Regions from separate parts of the Arthrobacter sp. StoSoilA2 genome, predicted to be linked through region 1. Evidence: riboswitches for the same ligand, from Rfam matches in the RefSeq annotation. Region 1 holds a riboswitch; the other holds the start of a gene.
The links. Region 1 has a riboswitch for cyclic di-AMP ahead of LDN82_RS01800 (NlpC/P60 family protein). Riboswitches for the same ligand answer to the same signal wherever they lie in the genome.
Positions count from the first base shown of each region.

Region 2: it holds a riboswitch for cyclic di-AMP, as region 1 does, so the genes downstream of both, LDN82_RS03960 (hypothetical protein) here and LDN82_RS01800 (NlpC/P60 family protein) in region 1, are expected to answer to the same signal.

Region 1 covers NZ_AP024643.1:368,782-373,302, forward strand. The annotation lists gene LDN82_RS01790 (NCS2 family permease) at 1-604, opposite strand, end outside; gene LDN82_RS01795 (copper resistance CopC family protein) at 718-1,341, shown strand; cyclic di-AMP (ydaO/yuaA leader) riboswitch at 1,491-1,683, shown strand; gene LDN82_RS01800 (NlpC/P60 family protein) at 1,687-2,454, shown strand; gene LDN82_RS01805 (FAD-binding protein) at 2,637-3,329, opposite strand; gene LDN82_RS01810 (universal stress protein) at 3,758-4,521, shown strand, end outside.
Region 2 covers NZ_AP024643.1:821,368-825,888, forward strand. The annotation lists gene LDN82_RS03950 (pyridoxal-dependent decarboxylase) at 1-461, shown strand, start outside; gene LDN82_RS03955 (MerR family transcriptional regulator) at 472-1,230, opposite strand; gene LDN82_RS03960 (hypothetical protein) at 1,428-2,240, opposite strand; cyclic di-AMP (ydaO/yuaA leader) riboswitch at 2,244-2,428, opposite strand; gene LDN82_RS03965 (HAMP domain-containing sensor histidine kinase) at 2,538-4,031, opposite strand; gene LDN82_RS03970 (response regulator transcription factor) at 4,035-4,521, opposite strand, start outside.

The DNA of each region.
Region 1 (4,521 bases):
TGGTCAGGACCAGGCCGACAGCGAACACCAACGTCGGCCAGCCCATCAGCTTGCCATCCACGCCAAGGCCCAGCGGGACCGTGGTGCCGGCGGCATCCGGGATGCGTCGGACAAAACCAGCGTTGACCAGCCCGATCAAGGCGATGAACAGGCCAATGCCCACCACGATTGCCGTCTTGAGCGCTTCCGGGACGGCCCTGAAAACGGCGGTGCGGAATCCGGTGAGTACCAGGATGAGCATGGTGACACCCGAAAGCACCACCAGCCCCATCATGTCCGGCCAGGTCAGTTCCGGGTGGGAGGCAACCGTTACGGCGACGAATGCGTTCACTCCCAGGCCCGTTGCCACGGCGAAGGGGTGCTTCGCCCAGGCGCCCATGAGGATCGTGAGGATGCCCGCAACGAAGGCAGTGGTTGCCGCTACGGCCGTGAAGCCGAGCGATGCTCCGCTCGAGTCTGCCCCGGAGAGGATCAGCGGGTTCAGCACCACGATGTAGCTCATGGCGAAGAAGGTCGCGAAGCCGCCGCGGATTTCCCGCGAGTATGTGGACCCGCGCTCGGAGATCTTGAAGTAGCGGTCGATTGCAGAACCTTGTTTAAGCATGAAGGTCTCCGGGGATCGGGGGAGTTTGCTCTCAAATCCTATGCCCGCCAATGTGGGGTGCTGGAACGGTTCGCCTAGTCTGTAAGGAAGCCAACACTAGGAGAAACCGCCCCATGCGTACCATCCGCCCGCTTCTGGCCGCCGTCGTAGCCGCTCTTGCTTTCGCTTCCGCGTTGCTGCTTGGAGCTGCTCCGGCCTCCGCGCACGACGTCGCCGAATCAACAACTCCGGCCAACGGTGCCCGGGTGGCTGAAGTGCCGGCGTCGGTATCCATCACGTTCAACAACCAGCCACTGGCCATCGGTTCCGGCGTGACCGTCACCGCCGGGGGCGAAAACTGGGCAGATGGCGCAGTGGAAATCATCGACAACAGGGCTGTCCAGAAGCTGCGTCAGGGCGCTCCAGCCGGCGAATACACCGTGGTGTGGCGTGTGGTCAGTTCAGACTCCCACCCGATCGAGGGAAACTTCAAGTTCACAGTTTCCGGCACAAGCACGACGACGGCGAGCGGCTCGGCAGGTGCCTCCTCCCCGGCTTCGGCGGCTGTTCCGACGGCGGGCACAGCGGCCCCCGGTACGGAAAATACTCAGGCGGCTCCGGCAGCTTCCCAGCCCTTCCCCTGGAGCATCATTGGCCTCGCTGTGGTGGCGATCGGTCTCGTGATCTTCCTCGCTGTTACAGCCCGGAAGAAGCTAGCGGCCCCCAACGACCCGGATGGCGAAAATTCCCCGGAATAGCGGGGTTTTCTACATACTTGCGAAGATCTCGAAACGGTTACTGCGACACGCCAAAAACGAACTGCTCGTTACGTAAATGTGACTTTGGGGTGATCTTCCCGTACGGTTGTACCTGTGCCTGTTCCACGTAACGGGCATTCCGGTCTGATTGCCTAGCTCTGCCGCAGTCCGGAATCCGTTCGCAGACAAACCTACGGCAGAGACGGGGAACCCATTTTGGCCCGCTTTCAGAGCGCGCCTTGGGGTGAAGTCACGAAGCTTCCGCTGCACAGCGGGGGATAGTGGCCGGGTGACTCCCATCCGAATCCGACAGCTAACCTCGCAGGCATCGGGAGAGGCTCTTTCATGTCTTCACGCATTCTTCGCGGCCGTCGTAAGGCGGACAGCGTACGTCCTAATCCGTTCATCTCCATCTCCAAGGCTGTTGCCAGCAACGCATCCGGCGCAGGTCGCCAAGCCGCTGTCATCGCAGCAGCTTCAGGCCTGGTCCTCACGGGCTCCATCGCTGCCCACGCAGCAGAGACCCCTGTTCAGCGCGACTCCAGCCCTGCAACTGTCGCCGAGACCGTCACCGAGGGTCCCACCAAGGTTGTTACGGCCGCATCGACGGCCACCATCAACTTCGAGCGCCCCGCGGTTGCTTCCGTAGCGGCTCCCGTCATTGAAAAGCCGGCTCCTGTTGCTCCGGCTCCGGCGGCCAAGAAGGCTCCCGCAACTGCTACCGTCCAGGCCGCTGCAACCACTACGGCTACCGCCCCCGTGGCATCCGCGCCTGCTGCAGCTCCGGCTGTTGGTGGCATCAACGCTGCCATGGTCGCCTCGGCTTACGCCCAGATCGGCATCATGCAGGATTGCACCGCGATGGTGGAACGGGCCCTCGGCTCCGCAGGTATCCCGGTTGGCGACCTCGCACCCATGCAGTTCCTGAACTACGGCAAGGTTGTCAGCGACCCCCAGCCCGGTGACATGATCGTCCAGTCCGGCCACGTAGCCATCTACATCGGCAACGGCCAGGCTATCAGCGGTGGCATCAACGGCAACCAGACGGGCATCCACCCGATCAGCTGGCTCACCGCAACCGGCCCCATCACGTACGTACGCGCTGGCGCCTAAGCTTCACGCTCCAACTCAGAGGCCGGTGCTTTCGAGGACAAATGTCTTCGGAGGCGCCGGCCTTTTGGGTTAATTTTTGTTCTTTTTAGGAACATGCTTTGGTTGGCTCGATCGTTTCAAGGCCAGGGTTCTCTGCCAGGTATCTACGCGCAGGGTTCCAGGTAAAGGCTCCAGGTCAGGTTCTACGCGAGGGCGATGCCCGGCCCGGCGGGGAGGGCCACCTTGGATGAGATCGCTTGCCCCACTGCCTTGGCTTGCCGTAGTACTTCCTTGGGCGTGGGTGTAATAAGTTCCCCAACGCCCACCAAGTGCATCCCGACTGCACGCATGGCTGCCACGAGGTTCTGGCCTATGGCGATTCCCAGATCGGCAAGCATTCGGCGCAGCTGGCTCTGGGCGCAGCGCGTCACCACGATGTGGTCTGCCAGGAGAACCCCGCTGGCTGTATGCACGGCCCATTGACGTGGGGTGGATTCAAGGGGGCCATAGACGCTCATCCCAGCCCTCAGACTGCCCGTGGTCAGGCTTGCGACGGGTCCGTATCCAAGCTGCAACGACGAGTCGCCACCCAGGAAGTCCAGCCGGACAGCGCGTGTGGTGGTGCGGACATCCAAGTGATGGCTGGCGGCGTAGTTGCGCAAATGGCGCAGGATCTCGTTGCGCTCCTGCATTGCCGCGGGGTCTGCTGCGTCGCAGCGCTGGAGCATTCCCGTGTGGACCGCTGGTCCGGTGGTCGATAAAGAACCAAAGCCATCCAGCACGATGGAACCGACGCCGTAGCGGCTGAGCTCGCTGGCAACAGCCAGGCCGGAGAGGCCGGTGCCGATCACCACGGTGGTAGTCCGTTCCGTGACGGAATCAGGAGTGAGTGACACTGCTTGGGTTCCTCCTTGACGTGTGTGCCTTTCGGCAGCGCGCTGGATCGCGTCCGAGTTCCCCAAGCGGCCGCAAATAAATGGCCGGGTTGTGTCCTGGGACACCTTTGCCGGCCATTCGGTGACTCGAACACTACCGAACTTTTTCTGCCATGGATAGCCTCGGCGACAGCGTGTTTTGGATGTTCATCCGCAGCGCAACCCGGCGCGTGGTGAGCGTGCCGGAAACCGAGCCCGGACCGTTATCCACATAGCCCAAAGTCGCCTTGATTCGGCATTGCCAACCGAGAATAGTGGGCATTGGAAGGAGAACCCCGAGGGTTTCTTCGGCCCCGGCTATTGGTTGCGCGCCAGCAAAGGATCACCGGTATGGAGAACCTCTGGCAGAATGGCCGGAACATCAAGCAGTAGGTGGAGAGGCGGGCCCCATGGACCAGCACGGCAGACACATTGAAGAACCACGGGACGGCGGGGACCAGGCTGTGGCGCCTGGTGGAATCGTCGTCGGAGTGGACGGTTCCGAGCATGGTCAATGCGCCCTTGTATGGGCTGCGCGTGAGGCGGAACGGCGCCAACTTCCCCTGCATATAGTCACGGCTTATTCGGTGCCCATCTTCGCAGCGTCCGGCCTCGACGGCGGATACGCCACCGTGGACGATTCCGTGATCCGCGAGGGCGCGGAAGCAATCGTCAAGCAAGCCATGGATAAGGTCTCAAGCTACAACATTGACGTCGATGCGTCAGTGGAGAATGGGGATGCCGCGGGTGTCCTCCTTGACCTCTCTGCGAACGCTGCACTCCTCGTGTTTGGCAGCCGTGGCCGTGGTGGCTTTGTCGGGCGTCTCCTGGGCTCGGTCAGCAGCGCCTTGCCGGCCCACGCAAAATGCCCCACCGTAACGGTCCCGCTGTATTGCGCCGATCGTTTGGGCGAGAACACCGAGGACAAGCACATCAAGGCTGAGCACGCCAAGGCCGGGCCGCGAACGGTGGAAAACGTCGTCGCCGTGGGTGTGGACGGTTCGGAGCAGGCCCGCGTCGCCGTTCTCGAGGCAGCCGAACAAGCCCAGCGGATGGGGGCCAAACTCCGCGTCATCTGCGCAGTCCCGCAGTACAGCGGCTCCTTGGCCTGGGTGCCGGCACCGTTGGATCGCGATGCCCTGTTCGCGGATATCAAAGTCCAATTGGATGCAGG
Region 2 (4,521 bases), 450 kb from region 1:
CGCTGAGACGCGCCTTCAGCGTCCACACGAGCTACCTCATTGCAACGGAGACCGGACTGGGCGATCCGTTCGACAAAGTTCCGGAACTGTCCCGTAGGGCCCGGGGCATCCCGGTATGGGCTGCCCTCCGTCAGTTGGGCCGGTCCGGAGTCATTGCCATGGTGGACAGGCTTGCAGCAAACGCCCGCGCGTTGGCGGAAGGCCTCGCTGGTATCCCGGGCGTGGAAATTCTCAACGATGTCGTTTTCACGCAAGTATCGGTCGTCTTCGGAAGTGATGACCGCACACGCCGCGTTACTCAGCGGCTCATGGCCGAAGGCATTGTGTGGATGTCCGGTTCCTCGTGGCGCGGACGCGATATCCTGCGAATTTCGGTGAGTAACTGGTCCACGGACGCAGGTGACGTAGCTGCCTCCATCGCAGCCGTTCGAGGTGCGGCAGAGGCCGAACCGGAAGCATAGAGGCGTCCTGTTACAAGGCCGAGCGCGCCTTCTCCAGGTATGCCATCAACCCGCCCAGCTGCTCAGCGGTCCACGGCAGTCCCGCGCTGATGGCCTGGCTGTTTTCCTGCCAGGTTGCACGTGCTGCGGCTTTGGTGTCCTCACTGGAGTGGAACATGGAACCTATGCCGTCCCATGAGCGCACCCATTCCTGGACTGAGGGGTCCGTGACGGGCCTGTCGGCTTGGACGTGCGCCAGTCCTTCTTCCACAAGGGCAGCCCACTGCTTCTTGGCAGCTTCGACTTTTTCTGCGCCGAGTTCTTCCCGCTTGTCCGCGAGTTGCTGGCGTTGTTCGGCTGTGAAGTTGTTTTCGAGCACGGTAATCATCTCCAACGTTGACATGAATTGTTCAGGGGTGGGCATGGCGTGTCCGTCCATGCGTGACAACAGCTCGCCCAAACGGTTTTGGAGCGCTTGGAGTTGCCGGGCGTGCTCCTGCACATGGACCAGCTGCTGTTGGAGGAGGCCCCGAAGGGACTCCAGATCATCCTCGGGCGCTTGCAGCGCCTTGCCGATGGCCGCGAGCGGAAGCCCCAGCATCTGAAGCGATCTGATCCGGTATAGCCGGCGTAGGTCGCCCTCCGAATACCTGCGATGACCGGACGATGTCCTTTGGCTTGCGGACAGCAGCCCGATCTCGTCGTAGTGGTGGAGCGTCCGCACGCTGACACCACATGCTGTGGCCAGCTCACCGATGCTCCACGGCCCGGATCCTGTTGTTCCCGTCATGGGCACAACGCTAAGTCCTGACGCAACGTCAGGTGCAAGTGGGTGTGAAACCCGGAAGGCACATTTAACGCGAAAACCGCCCCGCCTCCCGCCCGGGCGCATCAGTACTGCTGCGAACGGCGGAAAGCGGGGCGGCAATCGGGCCCTGCATGGTTTGAGCCCGCTGGGGTGGGCTCAAGCCTGCTTATTGAGTCGGCTTAGTACCAGTTGTTGGCCAAGTGGAAGGCAAGGGCCGCCGAGGGGGAGCCGTAGCGTTCCTTGATGTAGTTCAGGCCCCACTTGATCTGGGTCTGGTAGTTGGTCAGCCAGTCATCGCCTGCGGTTGCCATCTTCGAAGCGGGCAATGACTGCACGATTCCGTAGGCACCACTGGAGGTGTTGGTCGCGGTGGTCCGCCAGTTGGATTCCTTCTCCCACAGTGTGTTCAGGGCAGTCATTTCACCCGGACCCCAGCCGTAGTTGGCGAGGATGCTGGCGGCGTATGCCTTGGCAGCGGCGGGATCGTCCACGGCCTTGGGAGTGGCGGCTGCGGCTGCGGCTGCAGCAGCGGCGGCATCGGCAGCCTGCTTGGCGGCTGCATCAGCGGCAGCCTTTTCGGCGGCGGCCTGTGCGGCAGCTGCCTGGTCGGCGGCGGCTTTCTCGGCCGCAGCCTTTTCGGCGGCGGCTTGTGCCGCAGCTGCCTGGTCTGCAGCGGCCCTGTCTGCAGCGCCCTTCTTGGCAGCAGCATCCAAGGACGCTGAGATTTCAGCTGTTTTGTTGCTGGCCTGGGCGGTAGCCTGCGTCTCGGACGCCCGGCTCGTTTCGGGGAGATTGAATGCGGCGTTTGCGGCCTGGCCAAGCGATGCGACGCCCAATGCTGCGGCAACGACTCCTGCAACAACGGACATTCGTTGCCCGGTCTTGCCGCGGCGTGCAGCGTTCTTCAGAACGGTTTGCGACTTCGTCAGGGGAGCGTTGTGATCGTCACGGTGACGCGCGGAAGGGCGCGTCTGATCGTTGAATTCAGACATGTGTGATTACCTCTCAGCGCCTGCGGAGTTAGCTGTCGGGTTCGGATGAGGTCATCCGGCCGCGCGCGTAGCTGCGGCTTCACCCCAAGGGCAAGGAAAGTACTGTGCCCGGAGACTCTGGGTCCCCCGTCTCTGCCTCGAATGAGAACGGAACTCCGGGAAGTGGCAGAGCTCGGCGCATCCCGGGTGTGGGCCAGTTAGGGGCGACCCACCCTTTCGAAGGTACAGGAGGTTTCGGCTTAAGTCACATTTGGGTAACAGAGATCACGTTCACGGCGAGTCATGTTGCCTGATTCGTTATATGCGTTCGTTCAAAGCTGCGGGGAGTCGGAGAGTGAACTCCGTGCGTCCCGGCTGGGACGTTACTTCCACACTGCCGCCATGCGCCTGGACGATGGATTCGACGATTGACAAGCCCAATCCGGAGGTCCCTTCCGACCCCGATCTCGCCGCGTCAGCCCGGGCAAAACGCGAGAAGATTCGCCCCTGGAAAGCAGTCGGAATACCAGGCCCGTTGTCCGTGACGGTGACCACCGCGCTACCGTCGGCGGAAAGCATGACGCCTGCGACCACCGTGGTACCTGGATCGGTGTGCTTGCGGGCGTTGGACAGCAGATTGGCCAGCACCTGATGCAGCTGGGTTGCGTCCCCGCGCACCGTAATGGGCTCGTCAGGGAGTTGTAGCTTCCAGATGTGGTCCGGTGCCATCACCTTTTCGTCGCTGACTGTCTCGATCACCAGCTGCGTCAGGTCCACATCCGTGACCTTCAACGGCTGGCCTTCATCCAGGCGCGCCAACAACAACAGGTCCTCCACAAGCGTGGTCATCCGTTCCGACTGGCTCTGGACCCGCGCCAGCGACTTCCTGCCGTCCTCCGTGAAGTTCTCCGTCATACGAAGCAGCTCGGTGTATCCACGGATGGCGGTCAGCGGTGTCCGAAGTTCGTGGGAGGCATCGGCAACGAACTGCCGGACCTTGGTTTCGCTCTCCTGACGGGCTTCCAGGGCCCTGGAAACGTTGTTGAGCATTTGGTTCAAAGCGTGGCCCACGCTGCCAACTTCAGTTCCAGGATGAGCGGCCGACGGCGGTACGCGCACCGCGAGTGCCACCTCACCGGCGTCGAGGGGAAGGCGCGATACTTTCGTTGCAACCTCCGAGAGTTGCTCCAGTGGCCGCATGGTCCGGCGGATGATGACGGTGCCGGCGAGGCCGATCAGCACCAGGCCGCCAAGTGAAACAAACACCATGGTCCATACCAGCGAGGCCTCGGCATTTTGCTTGTCAGCCAACGGCAGGCCTGTCGCAATCACATCGCCGTAGTTGGTCTCAACTGCCACCAGCCGATAGTCGCCGTTGGACAATGAACGGTCTACGGGCCGGTTGTCGCGGGGGAGCGATAGCAGGATCTGCTTGTCTTCTGCCGAGAGTGCGACGCGGCGACCGTTTGCGTTGAGGAAGCCCGAGTTGATGACCGTGGAACCATCGATCCTCGCGTTAAGTGTCCCGGCGCCTTGGCCACGGGCCTCCAGCGGATCCGGCCGACCGCTGGAGGGAAAGTTCGACGGCGGCCTGCCGAAGTCATTCGCGCGGCCTGATGCCTGCTCCAACTGCTTGTCGAGCTGTTTGTTGAAGTACATGTCCATGGAGGCGTAACTAACCACTCCAACTGCACCGCAAATCGCCACCAGCAATGCCATCGCCACCAGGACCAACCGCGTGCGCAGATGCCAGGTGGAGGGATTGAGCCAGTTCCGCTGGGTCTTGCGGGCTACTCCGGAAGAGGTGGACAAGATTCAGTCCGCAGGCTTGATGACGTAGCCAGCGCCACGGATGGTGTGGATCATTGGCGGGTGGTTGGCTTCGATTTTCTTGCGCAGGTAGGAAATGTACAGTTCCACGATGTTGGCCTGCCCGCCGAAGTCATAGTCCCAGACGCGGTCAAGGATCTGTGACTTGCTGACCACCCGCTTGGGGTTCTCCATGAGATAACGAAGAAGCTCAAACTGCGTTGCCGTGAGCTGGATGTCCTCGCCGGCGCGCGAAACCTCCCGTGTGTCCACGTTGAGGGTGAGATCACCCACTACCAGTTCCGCGGTATCCATGGCCGCAACGCCCGAGCGTTGTACGAGACGGTGCAGGCGCAGGAGAACCTCCTCCATGCTGAAGGGCTTGGTGACGTAGTCGTCCCCGCCGGCGGCCAGGCCAACGATGCGGTCCTGGACAGCGTCCTTGGCCGTGAGGAACAGTGCGGGCACTTCCGGCGCGAAGGCGCGGATCCGG